Regions from separate parts of the Streptomyces sp. NPDC005492 genome, predicted to be linked through region 2. Evidence: riboswitches for the same ligand, from Rfam matches in the RefSeq annotation. Region 2 holds a riboswitch; the other holds the start of a gene.
What was found. A riboswitch is a leader RNA that binds a small molecule or an ion and turns the genes downstream of it on or off. The one in region 2 is predicted to bind ZMP and ZTP.
Positions count from the first base shown of each region.

Region 1: linked by a shared signal. The riboswitch ahead of ABZT04_RS05470 (glycine hydroxymethyltransferase) and the one ahead of ABZT04_RS08840 (bifunctional 5,10-methylenetetrahydrofolate dehydrogenase/5,10-methenyltetrahydrofolate cyclohydrolase) in region 2 are both predicted to bind ZMP and ZTP.

Region 1 covers NZ_JBEXDX010000003.1:89,066-95,518, forward strand. The annotation lists gene ABZT04_RS05460 (hypothetical protein) at 227-1,072, opposite strand; gene rocD (ornithine--oxo-acid transaminase) at 1,163-2,377, opposite strand; ZMP/ZTP riboswitch at 2,469-2,558, shown strand; gene ABZT04_RS05470 (glycine hydroxymethyltransferase) at 2,590-4,044, shown strand; gene ABZT04_RS05475 (hypothetical protein) at 4,095-4,721, opposite strand; gene trpS (tryptophan--tRNA ligase) at 4,938-5,951, shown strand; gene ABZT04_RS05485 (2'-5' RNA ligase family protein) at 6,128-6,453, shown strand, end outside.
Region 2 covers NZ_JBEXDX010000004.1:387,962-394,414, forward strand. The annotation lists gene ABZT04_RS08810 (TIGR00730 family Rossman fold protein) at 1-133, shown strand, start outside; gene ABZT04_RS08815 (ABC transporter ATP-binding protein) at 166-1,920, shown strand; gene ABZT04_RS08820 (hypothetical protein) at 1,985-2,290, opposite strand; gene ABZT04_RS08825 (nuclear transport factor 2 family protein) at 2,462-2,827, shown strand; gene ABZT04_RS08830 (MarR family transcriptional regulator) at 2,903-3,394, opposite strand; gene ABZT04_RS08835 (hypothetical protein) at 3,455-4,294, shown strand; ZMP/ZTP riboswitch at 4,320-4,404, shown strand; gene ABZT04_RS08840 (bifunctional 5,10-methylenetetrahydrofolate dehydrogenase/5,10-methenyltetrahydrofolate cyclohydrolase) at 4,426-5,274, shown strand; gene ABZT04_RS08845 (CU044_5270 family protein) at 5,275-6,174, opposite strand; gene ABZT04_RS08850 (sigma-70 family RNA polymerase sigma factor) at 6,265-6,453, opposite strand, start outside.

The DNA of each region.
Region 1 (6,453 bases), on a different contig from region 2:
AAATGCTTGCGGTCCGGTATTTCATCGGCAGCGGCGAGAACATGGCGACATTCATTCGCCCACTACGTCTTCGCAATCTCCTCCGCAGGCGCCTCCCCGAACCGCGCCAGCGCCGGCGCCCTGCGGCCGGGCCGATCCTTTCCCCGATCACCAGCTCGGCGGTGGCCGTCGTGACCCTTGCAGGGCCGCGGTCAGCAGCAGGCGCTACGCCGGGTGCGGCCCTGGCCTACGCGATGTCTACGGGAGCCTCGTCGGACACTTCCGCCGGCGCCTCCCCGAACCGCGCCAGCGCCAACGCGCCCGCCACCGCGACCAGGAACCCCAGCACCGCGAGCCACTCCAGCCCCTCCCGCGTACGGTCCCCGAGCCACACCACGCCCACCAAGGCCGGGCCGATCGTCTCCCCGATCACCAGGCCGGCGGTGGCCGTGGTGACCGAACCCCGTTGCAGGGCCGTGGTCAACAGCAGGAACGCGGCGCCGCCGCCGACGAGCAGTGCGTAGGTCGCCGGGTTGGTGAGGAGCGTGGAGGGTGCGAGCGAGTCGATCAGGCGGACCGCCACCTCGACGACCCCGAACCCGAACCCGGCCCCCAGCCCCAGCGTCAACGCCCGCCCCCGCTCCGGCAACCGCCCACCGACCAGCCCCAGCAGCAGCACCGCGACGGCCGTCCCCAGCATCGCCCACTTCAGCGCCGTCGACCCGGCCCGGTCGCCCTCCGCCCCGGACGCCAGTCCCAGCATCGCCAGCCCCGCGCACACCACGCCGACGGCCGCCCACTCCACCCCGCTGAGCCGAACTCCCAGCAGCCGCGCGGCCACCACCGCCGTCACCGCGAGGCTCGACGCCAGGGCCGCCCCGACCGCGTAGATGGGAAGCGAGCGCAACGCAGCGATCTGGAACACGAACCCCAGCCCGTCCAGCCCCAGCCCCGCCAGATACCGCCACTGCCGCAGCGCCCGCAGCAACAGCGCCGCGTCCCCGCCCCCACCCGTCGTCGCCGCCCGCGTGGCGACCGCCTGCAACACCGTCGCCGTACCGAAGCAGATCGCCGCGCCGAGCGCGCACACCATTCCAAAGAGCACAAAGTGACTCTAGGGGAGGGGGGATCGCCGTGGTCCGTCGCGGGTCAAGAGACCTGGCGGGTCAGGAGATCTGGCGGGTCAGGAGATCTGGACGCCCAACACCGCCCGCAGTTGGGCCAACCCCCAGTCCAGGTCCTCCTCGCTGATCATCAACGGCGGCGCGATCCGGATCGTCGACCCATGGGTGTCCTTCACCAGGACGCCCCGGCCCATCAGCCGCTCCGAGATCTCCCGGGCCGTCCCGACCTCCGGGGCGATGTCGACCCCCGCCCACAGACCCCGTCCGCGCACCGCCGTCACCCGGCCCGTGCCGGTCAACTGCCACAGTTCCCGGTGCAGATGCCCGCCGAGCTCCGCGGCCCGCGCCTGGTACTCGCCCGACCGCAGCATCGCGATCACCTCCAGCGCCACCGCACACGCCAGTGGGTTCCCGCCGAACGTCGACCCGTGCTCCCCGGGCCGGAACACCCCCAGCACCTCCGCACTCGACACCACCGCCGACACCGGCACCACCCCGCCGCCCAGCGCCTTCCCCAGCACATACATGTCGGGCACCACCCCCTCGTGCTCGCACGCGAACGTCCGCCCCGTCCGCCCGAGCCCCGACTGGATCTCGTCGGCGATGAAGAGCACGTTCCGCTCCCGGGTCAACTCCCGTACCCCCGCCAGATATCCGGCCGGCGGCACCAGCACCCCCGCCTCGCCCTGGATCGGCTCCAGCAGCACCGCCACCGTGTTCTCGCTGATCGCCGCCCGCATCGCGGTCGGATCCCCGTACGGCACGATCTCGAAGCCCGGCGTGTACGGCCCGAAGTCCGCCCGCGCCTCCAGGTCGGTCGAGAAGCTGATGACCGTCGTCGTACGGCCGTGGAAGTTGTTGCCCGCCACCACGATCTTCGCGCGCTCCGAGGGCACCCCCTTGACCTGGTACCCCCACTTACGGGCCGTCTTCACCGCGGTCTCCACCGCCTCCGCGCCCGTGTTCATCGGCAGCACCAGCTCCATGCCGCACAACTCCGCCAACTGCTCGCAGAACGCGGCGAACCGGTCGTGGTGGAACGCCCGGGACGTCAGCGTCACCCGGTCCAACTGCGCCTTCGCCGCCTCGATCAACCGCCGATTGCGATGCCCGAAGTTCAACGCCGAATACCCGGCCAGCAGATCGAGATAGCGCCGCCCCTCCACGTCCGTCATCCACGCGCCGTCGGCGGTGGCGACGACCAACGGCAGCGGGTGGTAGTTGTGCGCGCTGTGCGCGTCGGCGGCGGCGATGAGTGCTTCCGTACTGGTCACGGCGTCTCCCGGGGTGAGGGTGCCCCCTTTCCTATCCTCGCCCGCATGGTGGACGTGGGAGCCGCACCGTCCGGCACGCCCGGTAGGCTGACCGGCGGGCCGTGACTGGCGCGCTGGGATGGGACCGACCATCAGGGAGCGGCCCGAGCTGGAATGTGTGCCGTGCGCCTGGGCCGTACCGTGAACGCCGAACGCCACGTCCGGAGGTCCCCATGCCCGACAAGTCCGCGCCCCTCTCCCATGAGTCGACCGCCTTCCGCGCCGCCCTCGACGTGATCCGTGCCGTCGAGCCGCGGGTCGCCGACGCCATCGGACAGGAAGTCGCCGACCAGCGCGAGATGCTGAAGCTGATCGCCTCCGAGAACTACGCCTCCCCGGCCACCCTCCTGGCCATGGGCAACTGGTTCAGCGACAAGTACGCCGAAGGCACCGTCGGCCGCCGCTTCTACGCCGGCTGCCGCAACGTCGACACCGTCGAGTCCCTCGCCGCCGAGCACGCGCGCGAACTCTTCGGCGCCCGCCACGCCTACGTCCAGCCGCACTCCGGCATCGACGCCAACCTCGTCGCCTTCTGGTCCGTCCTCGCCGACCGGGTGGAGGTACCCGCCCTCGCGAAGGCCGGAGTCCGCCAGGTCAACGACCTCTCCGACGCCGACTGGGCCGAACTCCGCCAGGCCTTCGGCAACCAGCGCATGCTCGGCATGTCCCTGGACGCCGGCGGCCACCTCACCCACGGCTTCCGCCCCAACATCTCCGGCAAGATGTTCGACCAGCGCTCCTACGGCACCGACCCGACGACCGGTCTGATCGACTACGACGCGCTGCGCGCCCAGGCCCGCGACTTCAAGCCGCTGATCATCGTGGCCGGCTACTCCGCCTACCCCCGTCTGGTGAACTTCCGCCTCATGCGCGAGATCGCCGACGAGGTCGGGGCGACCCTGATGGTGGACATGGCGCACTTCGCAGGACTGGTCGCGGGCAAGGTCCTGACCGGCGACTTCGACCCGGTCCCGCACGCCCAGATCGTCACCACCACCACCCACAAGTCGCTGCGCGGCCCGCGCGGCGGCATGGTCCTGTGCGACGACTCCCTCAAGGACCAGGTCGACCGCGGCTGCCCGATGGTCCTCGGCGGCCCGCTCCCGCACGTCATGGCCGCCAAGGCCGTCGCCCTCGCCGAGGCCCGGCAGCCGTCCTTCCAGGACTACGCCCAGCGCATCGTCGACAACTCCCGCGCGCTGGCGGACGGCCTGATGCGCCGGGGCGCCACCCTCGTCACCGGCGGCACCGACAACCACCTCAACCTGATCGACGTCGCCTCCTCCTACGGCCTCACCGGCCGCCAGGCCGAGTCGGCCCTCCTCGACTCCGGCATCGTCACCAACCGCAACGCCATCCCCGCCGACCCGAACGGCGCCTGGTACACCTCCGGCATCCGCATCGGCACCCCCGCCCTGACCACCCGCGGCCTGGGCACCGCCGAGATGGACGAGGTCGCCGGCCTCATCGACCGCGTCCTGACCACCACGGAGCCCGGCACCACCAGCAAGGGCGCGCCGTCCAAGGCGCAGCACATCCTCGACCCGAAGATCGCGGACGAGATCTCCCACCGCGCCACCGACCTCGTCGCCGGCTTCCCGCTGTACCCCGAGATCGACCTCGGCTGACGAACACGCCGACAGACGCGCTCTGTTGAGTCGTCAGAGATCGGCGACGCTCACAGATCGATGAGCTCCTGTCGTGGTTCCTCGCGCGGCGGTCCGGCCTCACGCCGGGCCGCCGCGCGGCGTATCAGCAACGTGCCGCCGACCCCGACGGCCACGCCCGCCGCCGCCCACCAGAAGGGTCCGGCCAGGTCCGCGGATTTCCGCCCGCCCGCGACCGCCCCGGCCGCGCCGGGCCCTCCCGCCCGCTCCCACCGGTCGAAGGCCGAGCGCGGCGCCCGATGCCAACGGATGTCGTCGTCCGCCACCGCCGGAGCCGGGTCCGTCCGCACCCACGGTGTGCCGTCCGCGGCCACGAACAACTGGTCCTCCCGCTCCACGGCCACATCACCGCCCGGAGCCCGGCTCGTCCGAGGCCAGCCCCCGACCCCGCTCAGCCCCCACACCACGGTGATCCGCACCGCCGGATACCGGCCCGCCTCCCACTCCGGCGACACCGGCTCCGTCCCCGAGTACGTCGGCTGCAACAACGCCCACAAGCGGGCGAACGACGACTCCCCGGAGCGCGCCACCTCGGTCCGGCCCGTGCCGCCCGCCACGACCATCGCCAGATCCGGGAGGTCCGGGCGAGGTTCCTGCGTCCGCGCCCGGACCTGGTCGTTCCCGGCAGCCTGATCCATTCCGGCCGCCTGGACCTGAGCCGCCCCTGCCAGAACCATCAACACCGACCCCGCCACGAGACACCCGCCCCGCGCCCCGGCCCGTCCCTTCCCGCGTGCCATCCGTCCCCCTCCGTCGTCCTCCGTCGTCCTCCGTCGTCCTCTGCGTCACATCGGTTCCGAACGAGTTCCGGACCGGTTCCGGAGTGGGCCCCAAGACCTGAGAGAATGGTGAACATGGCCTTTGACCGACCCCGCGTGCTCTCCGGAATCCAGCCCACCGCAGGCTCGTTCCACCTCGGCAACTACCTCGGCGCCGTCCGCCAGTGGGTGGCCCTGCAGGAGTCCCACGACGCGTTCTACATGGTCGTCGACCTGCACGCGATCACGGTCCCGCAGGACCCGGCGGACCTCCGCGCCAACACCCGGCTCGCCACCGCGCAGCTCCTTGCGGCCGGGCTCGACCCGGAGCGCTGCACGCTGTTCGTCCAGAGCCATGTCCCCGAGCATGCCCAGCTCGCCTGGGTCATGAACTGCCTGACCGGCTTCGGTGAGGCGTCCCGCATGACCCAGTTCAAGGACAAGTCCAACCGGCAAGGCGCCGACCGTGCCAGCGTCGGCCTGTTCACGTACCCGATCCTCCAGGTCGCCGACATCCTGCTGTACCAGGCGCACGAGGTCCCGGTCGGCGAGGACCAGCGCCAGCACGTCGAGCTGACCCGCGACCTCGCCGAGCGCTTCAACGGCCGCTTCGGCGAGACCTTCACGATCCCGAAGCCGTACATCCTCAAGGAGACGGCGAAGATCTACGACCTCCAGGACCCGTCGATCAAGATGAGCAAGTCGGCGTCCACCCCGAAGGGCCTCGTCAACCTCCTCGACGACCCCAAGGCGACCGCGAAGAAGGTCAAGAGCGCCGTCACCGACACCGACACCGTGATCCGCTACGACGCGGAGCACAAGCCGGGCGTCAGCAACCTGCTCACCATCTACTCGACCCTCACCGGCGCCGGTATCCCGGAACTGGAGCAGAAGTACGAGGGCAAGGGCTACGGCGCGCTCAAGACGGACCTCGCCGAGGTCGTGGTCGAGTTCGTGACGCCGTTCCGGGAGCGCACCGAGCAGTATCTGGACGACCCGGAGACGCTCGACTCGATCCTGGCCAAGGGCGCGGAGAAGGCGCGAGCCGTCGCGGCCGAGACCCTCGCCCAGACGTACGACCGGGTCGGCTTCCTGCCCGCCAAGCACTGAGGCGCACGACCGCACACACGTACCACTGGACAGAGCGCTGCACATCACTACGGTTGCGCCTGCCCACAACCCGGTCGTGGCCGTACAGTCGATAGCCGGGTGGCCGCGTGTGCGGCCACCTCCGAGCACCGCCAGGACCACCCGCCAGGACCATCGACAGGACGACAGGAGACGATGTGGGGACCGTAACGATCGGCGTTTCGATCGCGGTCCCGGAGCCTCACGGCAGCCTGCTCCAGGAGCGGCGCGCGGGCTTCGGCGACGCCGCGGCCCACGGCATCCCCACGCACGTCACACTGCTGCCGCCGACCGAGGTGGACTCCTCACAACTGCCCGCGATCGACGCTCATCTGCTCGGGGTCGCCGCGGCCGGCCGCCCCTTCCCGATGCGGCTGTCCGGCACCGGCACGTTCCGGCCCCTGTCCCCGGTCGTCTACGTCCAGGTGGTCGAGGGCGCCGAGACCTGCAGCTGGTTGCAGCAGCGGATCCGTGACGTCTCCGG
Region 2 (6,453 bases):
CACGGACTGGCTCGAACTCGGGCCCGGCGACGTCCTGTTGGGCATGCTGGAGGCCTGCGGTCCCGGCACGGCGGGTGCGCTGTCGATGGCCCGGGACTGGCGGATGCTGCGGCCGGTGACCGACGTAGCCTGAATGCTCCGACCGCTTCCCTCCCAAGGAGCACCGTGAGCAACGCAGGGACTCGGAGCGGCCCGCCTGCCTGGCGTCTGCTCCTCGACTACGTACGACCGCACCGCTGGGCCCTGTTGGCGGGCGCGCTGCTCTCGCTGGTCACCGGGGGCACCGGGCTGCTGCTGCCGCTGGTGGCGCGCGGGCTCATCGACGATCTGTCGCACCACCGGACCATCACCGGGGCGCTGCTCGCGATGTCGGCGCTGGTGGTCGCCAACGCGGCGTTGGGCGCGCTGGGTTCGTATGTGCTGCGGCGCACCGCCGAGTCGGTGGTGCTCGGCGCGCGGCGCGCCCTGTCGTCGTATCTGCTGCGGCTGCGGATCACCGCCGTGGACCGCAGCGAGCCCGGCGACCTGATGGCGCGGATCACCTCGGACACCACCCTGCTGCGCGAGGTCACCACCGACTCGCTCGTCGGCTTCGGCACCGAAGGGCTCATCCTCGTGGCGACGATCGTCATGATGAGCCTGGTCGACCCCGTGCTGCTGGCTGTCACCCTCGGGGTGATCGCGGGCGCGGGCACTGTCCTCAGCGTGATCGTGCCGCGCATCAACCGGGCCAGCCGGCAGGCGCAGGACGCGGTCGGCGTGATGGGCGCCTCGCTGGAGCGGATCCTCGGCGCCCTGCGCACGGTGAAGGCGTCCGGCGCCGAGGACCGTGAGGAGCGCACCCTGCACGCGGCCGCCGAGGAGTCGTGGCGGCAGAGCGTGCGCGCCGCCAAGTGGACGGCGGCGGCGGGCAATACGGCCGGTCTGTCGATGCAGATCGCGTTCATCACCGTCCTCGCGGTGGGCGGCGCACGGGTGGCGACGGGCGCGATCGACGTCGGCACCCTGGTCGCCTTCCTGCTCTACGTCTTCTATCTGATGCAGCCGATCCAGCAGGTCGTCGGCGCGATCACGCAGTACCAGACGGGCGCCGCGGCCCTCTCCCGCATCCAGGAGGCGCTCCACCTCCCCGCCGAACCCCCGTCCCCGCAAGCACAGTTGCCCTCCCCCGGCGCCGCGCCCGCGTCCCTCGCCTTCGACGACGTCCGCTTCCGTTACGGCGACGACCTGCCCTACGCCCACCACGGCGTGACGTTCGAGGTACCGGCCCAGGGCATGACGGCGTTCGTCGGCCCGTCCGGCGCGGGCAAGACCACCGTGTTCTCCCTCATCGAACGCTTCTACGACCCCGAGTCCGGCGCCATCACCGTCGACGGCCGGGACCTCGCCGACTGGGAGCTGTCCGGGCTGCGGTCCGCCATCGGCTATGTGGAGCAGGACGCGCCGGTCCTGTCGGGTTCCCTGCGCGACAACCTGCTGCTGGGCAACCCGGACGCGAACGACGACGACGTCACCCGGGTCCTGAAGACGACGCGGCTCGACGGCCTGGTCGCCCGGCTGCCGAAGGGCGTCGACACTCTGGTCGGCCATCGCGGCACCCGGCTCTCCGGGGGCGAGCGCCAGCGTGTCGCGATCGCCCGCGCCCTGCTGCGCCGCCCCCGACTGCTGCTCCTGGACGAGGCGACCTCGCAGCTCGACGCGGTCAACGAGGCGGCCCTGCGCGACACCGTCGCCGATGTGGCCCGCACGACGACGGTCCTGGTCGTCGCGCACCGGCTGTCCACGGTGACGATGGCCGACCGGATCGTCGTCATGGACGCGGGCCGCGTGCGCGCGGTGGGGACGCACCGGGAGCTGGTGAGTGCCGACCCGCTCTACGCGGAGCTGGCGGCCACGCAGTTCCTGGCCACGCCCGGCTGACCCGGGGCACGCCTGAGGGCCGCCCGTTTCCGGACGGCCCTCGAGGTCTGTGTGGAGCGCCGGGTCAGGACTCGATGCCGGGGACGAGATTCGTGACCGGCGCGACGAGGTCGGTGACCTGGTGGAGCTGCTGGAGCTGCTGGAGGTCGTTCAGGCGGTTCAGCGCCTTCATCTGGTCCGCGACCCGCGGGACCCGCGCCTGGTACTCGGCGGGGATCTCACTCACCGCGAGCGAGTCCAGCAGGGCGACCGGGTTGATCTTGCCGTCCTTGAAGGCGGGGGCGTCGGCGGCGTTCGCCATCGGCGCGGCGAGGGCGGTGACCCCGACGGCGAGACCAACGGCGGCGACAATACGTCGTGTTGAGATCATGCTTTCAGCAACGCGGCCGGTCCTCGCGCGGACACGGGCGCCGGGCGCCGCTCACCCGTCAGGCGGAGCGCGCCGTTCGGTTTGCCGAGCCCGGCGCGGCGGAGGAGTCTCGTAGGAGAGGCGCTTCGCGGCTCGCTCCTGTTCGGGTCGCGGCCCTCCGAGGAGGTCACCATGGGTACCGCGGCAGGCCCCGGCTTCGACACCGAAGCCCTGCGCCGGGGCATTGAGGATCACACAGCGGCGACACTTCTGTCGCTCTACGCGGACGACGCCGAGATCCACGTCGTCGACCACCAGACCCAGCCCAGCAACCCCAAAGTCCTGCACGGCCGGGACGAGATCGGCGCCATGCTCGCCGATGTCTACAGCCGCGACATGACGCACAAGCTGGAGGAGTGCGTCGTTCAAGGGGACCGGGTCGCCTACAGCGAGTCGTGTCAGTACCCGGACGGGGCCAGGGTCCTCGCCGAGTCGATGCTTCTGCTGAACGACGGCAAGATCACCCGGCAGACGATGATCCAGGCATGGGACGGATAGCGAGGCTGGTGCCGAGGGTCCGGGTCAACACCCGTCTGACCTGGACCTTTTCGGCGAGTACGGTACCCGGGGCGGCTACCGGGACTCGACGGCGAGCACCAGTTTCCGCAGCAGGTCTGCGAGCGTCCGCCGCTCTGCTGGGCTCAGTGCTGCGAGCAGTGCGAGCTCGCCCGCTTCCTCCGCCGCCATGTGCTGCTCGAACACGGCGTGCCCGGCGTCGGTGAGCCGCACCCGCACGCGCCGCCGGTCCGCCGTCTCATGGGTCCGTGCGATCAGCCCCGCGTCCTCGATCGGCCCCAGCCGCGCGGACAGCGCGCCACGGGTCAGCCCGAGCAGCTCGGCGAGCTGGGAGGGACTCGTCTCGTACGGCGGCCCGAGCCTGCGCAGCACGAGGAGCACCTTGTACTGCCACTGTTTGAGCCCGTCGGAGTCGAGCGTGTCCCGTCGCGCCCGACCGGCGTGGCGGGCCAGGATCGCCAGCCGGAAGAAGATCGCCTCCTTCACCGGGTCCATCCAGGCCAGTTCCTTCGCCCAGAGCGCCACGTGCCGGTCGACCGAGTCCTCCACCAGTTTCCTCCCGCAGTAGTTTTCTTGTGGATGGTTTTTCGCGTAACTACCTTCCCCGTCATGACATCCTCAGCGAACACGGTCGTCCCTGTCGAAGAACTCGTGGCGGCAGCACAGGAGTTGAGCGTGACGGGGCGATGGGAGCGCGCCTCCCGCCTCCTGGACTCGTGCGGCACGGACGACTCGGAATCCCGTGCGCAGATCGCCCGTGCCGCCGCCCAAGTGGCCCTGGAACAGGACTGGTTCGCCGGTACGGACACCGCGGGGGCGCGCATCGAAGCGGCCGCGAAGGAGTTCCCGGACGGGGACTGGGACCTGGACTTCGCCCGGCTGCGGAACACCTACCGCCGACTCCTCGTCGTCGACGGCCGGCTCCGGCTGGGTCCCGTCGGCAAGGCCCCGGAGGCCCTCGCGTCCCTGCTCCGCGAGGCGGAGGCGCTGCGGGACAGCGCGCCGGACGAGGGGCGCCGGGGCTGGGCGGAGATGTACCTGGGCCTGATCACGGACAACCACTTCGCCGACCTGCCGGGCGCACCCCCGCACTACGCGTCCGCGCTGCGCGCCGCCGAGTCGGGCGACGATCCCCTGCTCGCCCGCGAGGCCCTGCGCCATCTCGGCGACCACGACCACGACGCCGGTGACCACGCTCGCGCCCTGGACCGCTGGCGCCGGGCGACCACGCTGGGCGCCGCCGCCGGCATGGTCCCCGGCACCCTCTCCCAGCTACTGCTGCTGTCCGTACTGGCCCGGGACTCCGGCGACGAGGCCGGGGCGAGGGCGCTCGCGACGGAGGTCGCCCGCTGGGCGGAAGCCATCGGAGCCGTACGGCTGGCGGCTCAGGCCCGCGGCTTCCTGGCCGGCGTCGACCCGACGGCACCGCCCTCGGAGAGCGGGTCCTGACGGCCCTGGAGCCCTCGGTTAGGCCTTCGTGGGTCGTGACTGGCGCTGAGGTGGAGCACCACCGTGGAGCGGCCCACGCGGAGTCGATGCCGTGCGCCTGGGCGATTGGTCAACCAGCTCAGGAGTGGATCATGTCTCAGGCACGACTCATGGACGGCACCGCGCTCGCCCGGCGTATCGTCGAGGACACCGCGAAGAGGGCCGCCGACCTCACGGAGCGCACCGGTACGGCGCCCTGTCTGGCGACGGTCCTGGTCGGCGCGGACCCGGCCTCCGTCACCTACGTACGGATGAAGCAGAACCGTTGCCGCAAGGCCGGTATCGAGTCCCGGCACGTGGAACTGCCCGCCGCCACGACCACCGCCGAACTGGTCGCCACCCTCACCGCGCTCTCCGCCGACCCGACCGTGCACGGCATCCTGCTCCAGCACCCGATGGGTGAACACATCGACGAGCGGGCCGCGTTCGAGTCGATCGCGGCGGAGAAGGACGTGGACGGCGTCACCTTCGCGTCCTTCGCGACGATGAGCTTCGGGCTGCCGGGCTTCGTGTCCTGCACGCCCGGCGGCATCATGCGGCTGCTCGACGAGTACGACGTCGACCCGTCCGGCAAGCGGGCCGTCGTCGTCGGCCGCAGCGCGATCCTCGGCAAGCCGGCCGGCATGCTGCTCCTGGCCCGGGACGCGACGGTCACCTACTGCCACTCCCGCACCCGCGATCTGTCGGCGGCGGTCCGCGAGGCGGACATCGTGGTCGCCGCCGTGGGACGGCCCCGGCTGATCCGCGGCGAGGACATCAAGCCGGGCGCGGTGGTGCTCGACGCGGGGTACAACGCGGGCAACGTCGGCGACGTCGACTTCGAGTCCGCCGCCGAACGCGCCTCGCTGATCACGCCGGTGCCGGGCGGCGTCGGCCCGATGACGATCGCCACGCTCCTCGAACAGACGGTGGACGCCGCCGTCCGGCAACTCGGAGTGTGATCAGCGCAGCCACGCGCTGTAGTCCATGACGTCCCCGGCCTTGACGCCGTACTCGGGCTGGTCCTTCGTGAAGGTGGTCTCCAGCCCGAGGACGGCGCCGGTGGCGGGGTCCATGATCAGCATCCGGCGGGTCGCGGACTGCTGATACACGTACGCCTCCCCGTGCCGCCCGAGCCGGTCGGTCACCTCCCCCACGGGCCGCAGCCCGTCCACGCCCGCGAGCAGTCGCGCCAACGCCGCCGACTCACGCGCGCCGAGCGTCCAGTGGTCCAGCAACTCCTGTACGGCGTCGAGGAGTTCGGGGGTGGTCAGCGGCGTCTTGCTGTTCGCCGTCTCCTGGAGGTACGAGCGGAGTCCCGCGACGTCGTGCGGCGGCGACGACTCCGGCGGGACGTCGCTCCAACTCGGCGGATACGTCGTGTCCTTGAGGACATGCCCGTCCTCGACGATCCGTTCGGTATGAGTGTCGTCCGCCTTCCACCGCACGATCCTCTCCTCCGGGAAGGTGACCGGCGGCTTGTCGTCGGACATGCCGAGGCTCCAGGAGTGCACGTGAGTTCCCTTGCGCAGTACGGGAGTTCCGTCGGCCGCGGTCGCCGCCGCGAGTGCGGCGAGCTGGTTCAGGGACACGGGGGTGGAGTGGGCCTGCACCACGAGTGGGCGGGGGGCCGCGACGGCAGGAGTGCTGCTCGGTCCGCTCAGCAACAGCGCGCACACGGCCGTCACGACGGAGACTCCGGCCATGAGGCTCCAGAGCAGTCGGCGACGCCCGGTCCGACGTTCGTGGAGCAACTGGTTGAGCCGGCGCTCTGGGTGATGGTCGAGCGGCCCGTCGCCGTAGAGGGGGCCGTCGGCCGTGAACGGGTTGGCGCTGCGCAGGAGTTCGAGTTCGTCAGTCATGCCGGTGGTCCTTGGATGGGGTAAGTACGGTGATCCGAAGGGGCGTGGAGAGCTGGGCGAGCAGCCACGACGGCGCCGCGGAACACGTGATCATCGCCCCGCCCCTCCCAGCACCGCGAGCCGGTCGATCTCCGCTCTCAATCTCCGCCGCGCCCGGTGCAACCGCATGGCCGCGGCCCGCTCCCCGCACCCGAGGACGACGGCGACCTCCTCCACACCCAGCTCCTCCCAGGCGGTCAGCCGCAGCACCTCCTGGTCGGCCGGCGACAACCGTGCGAG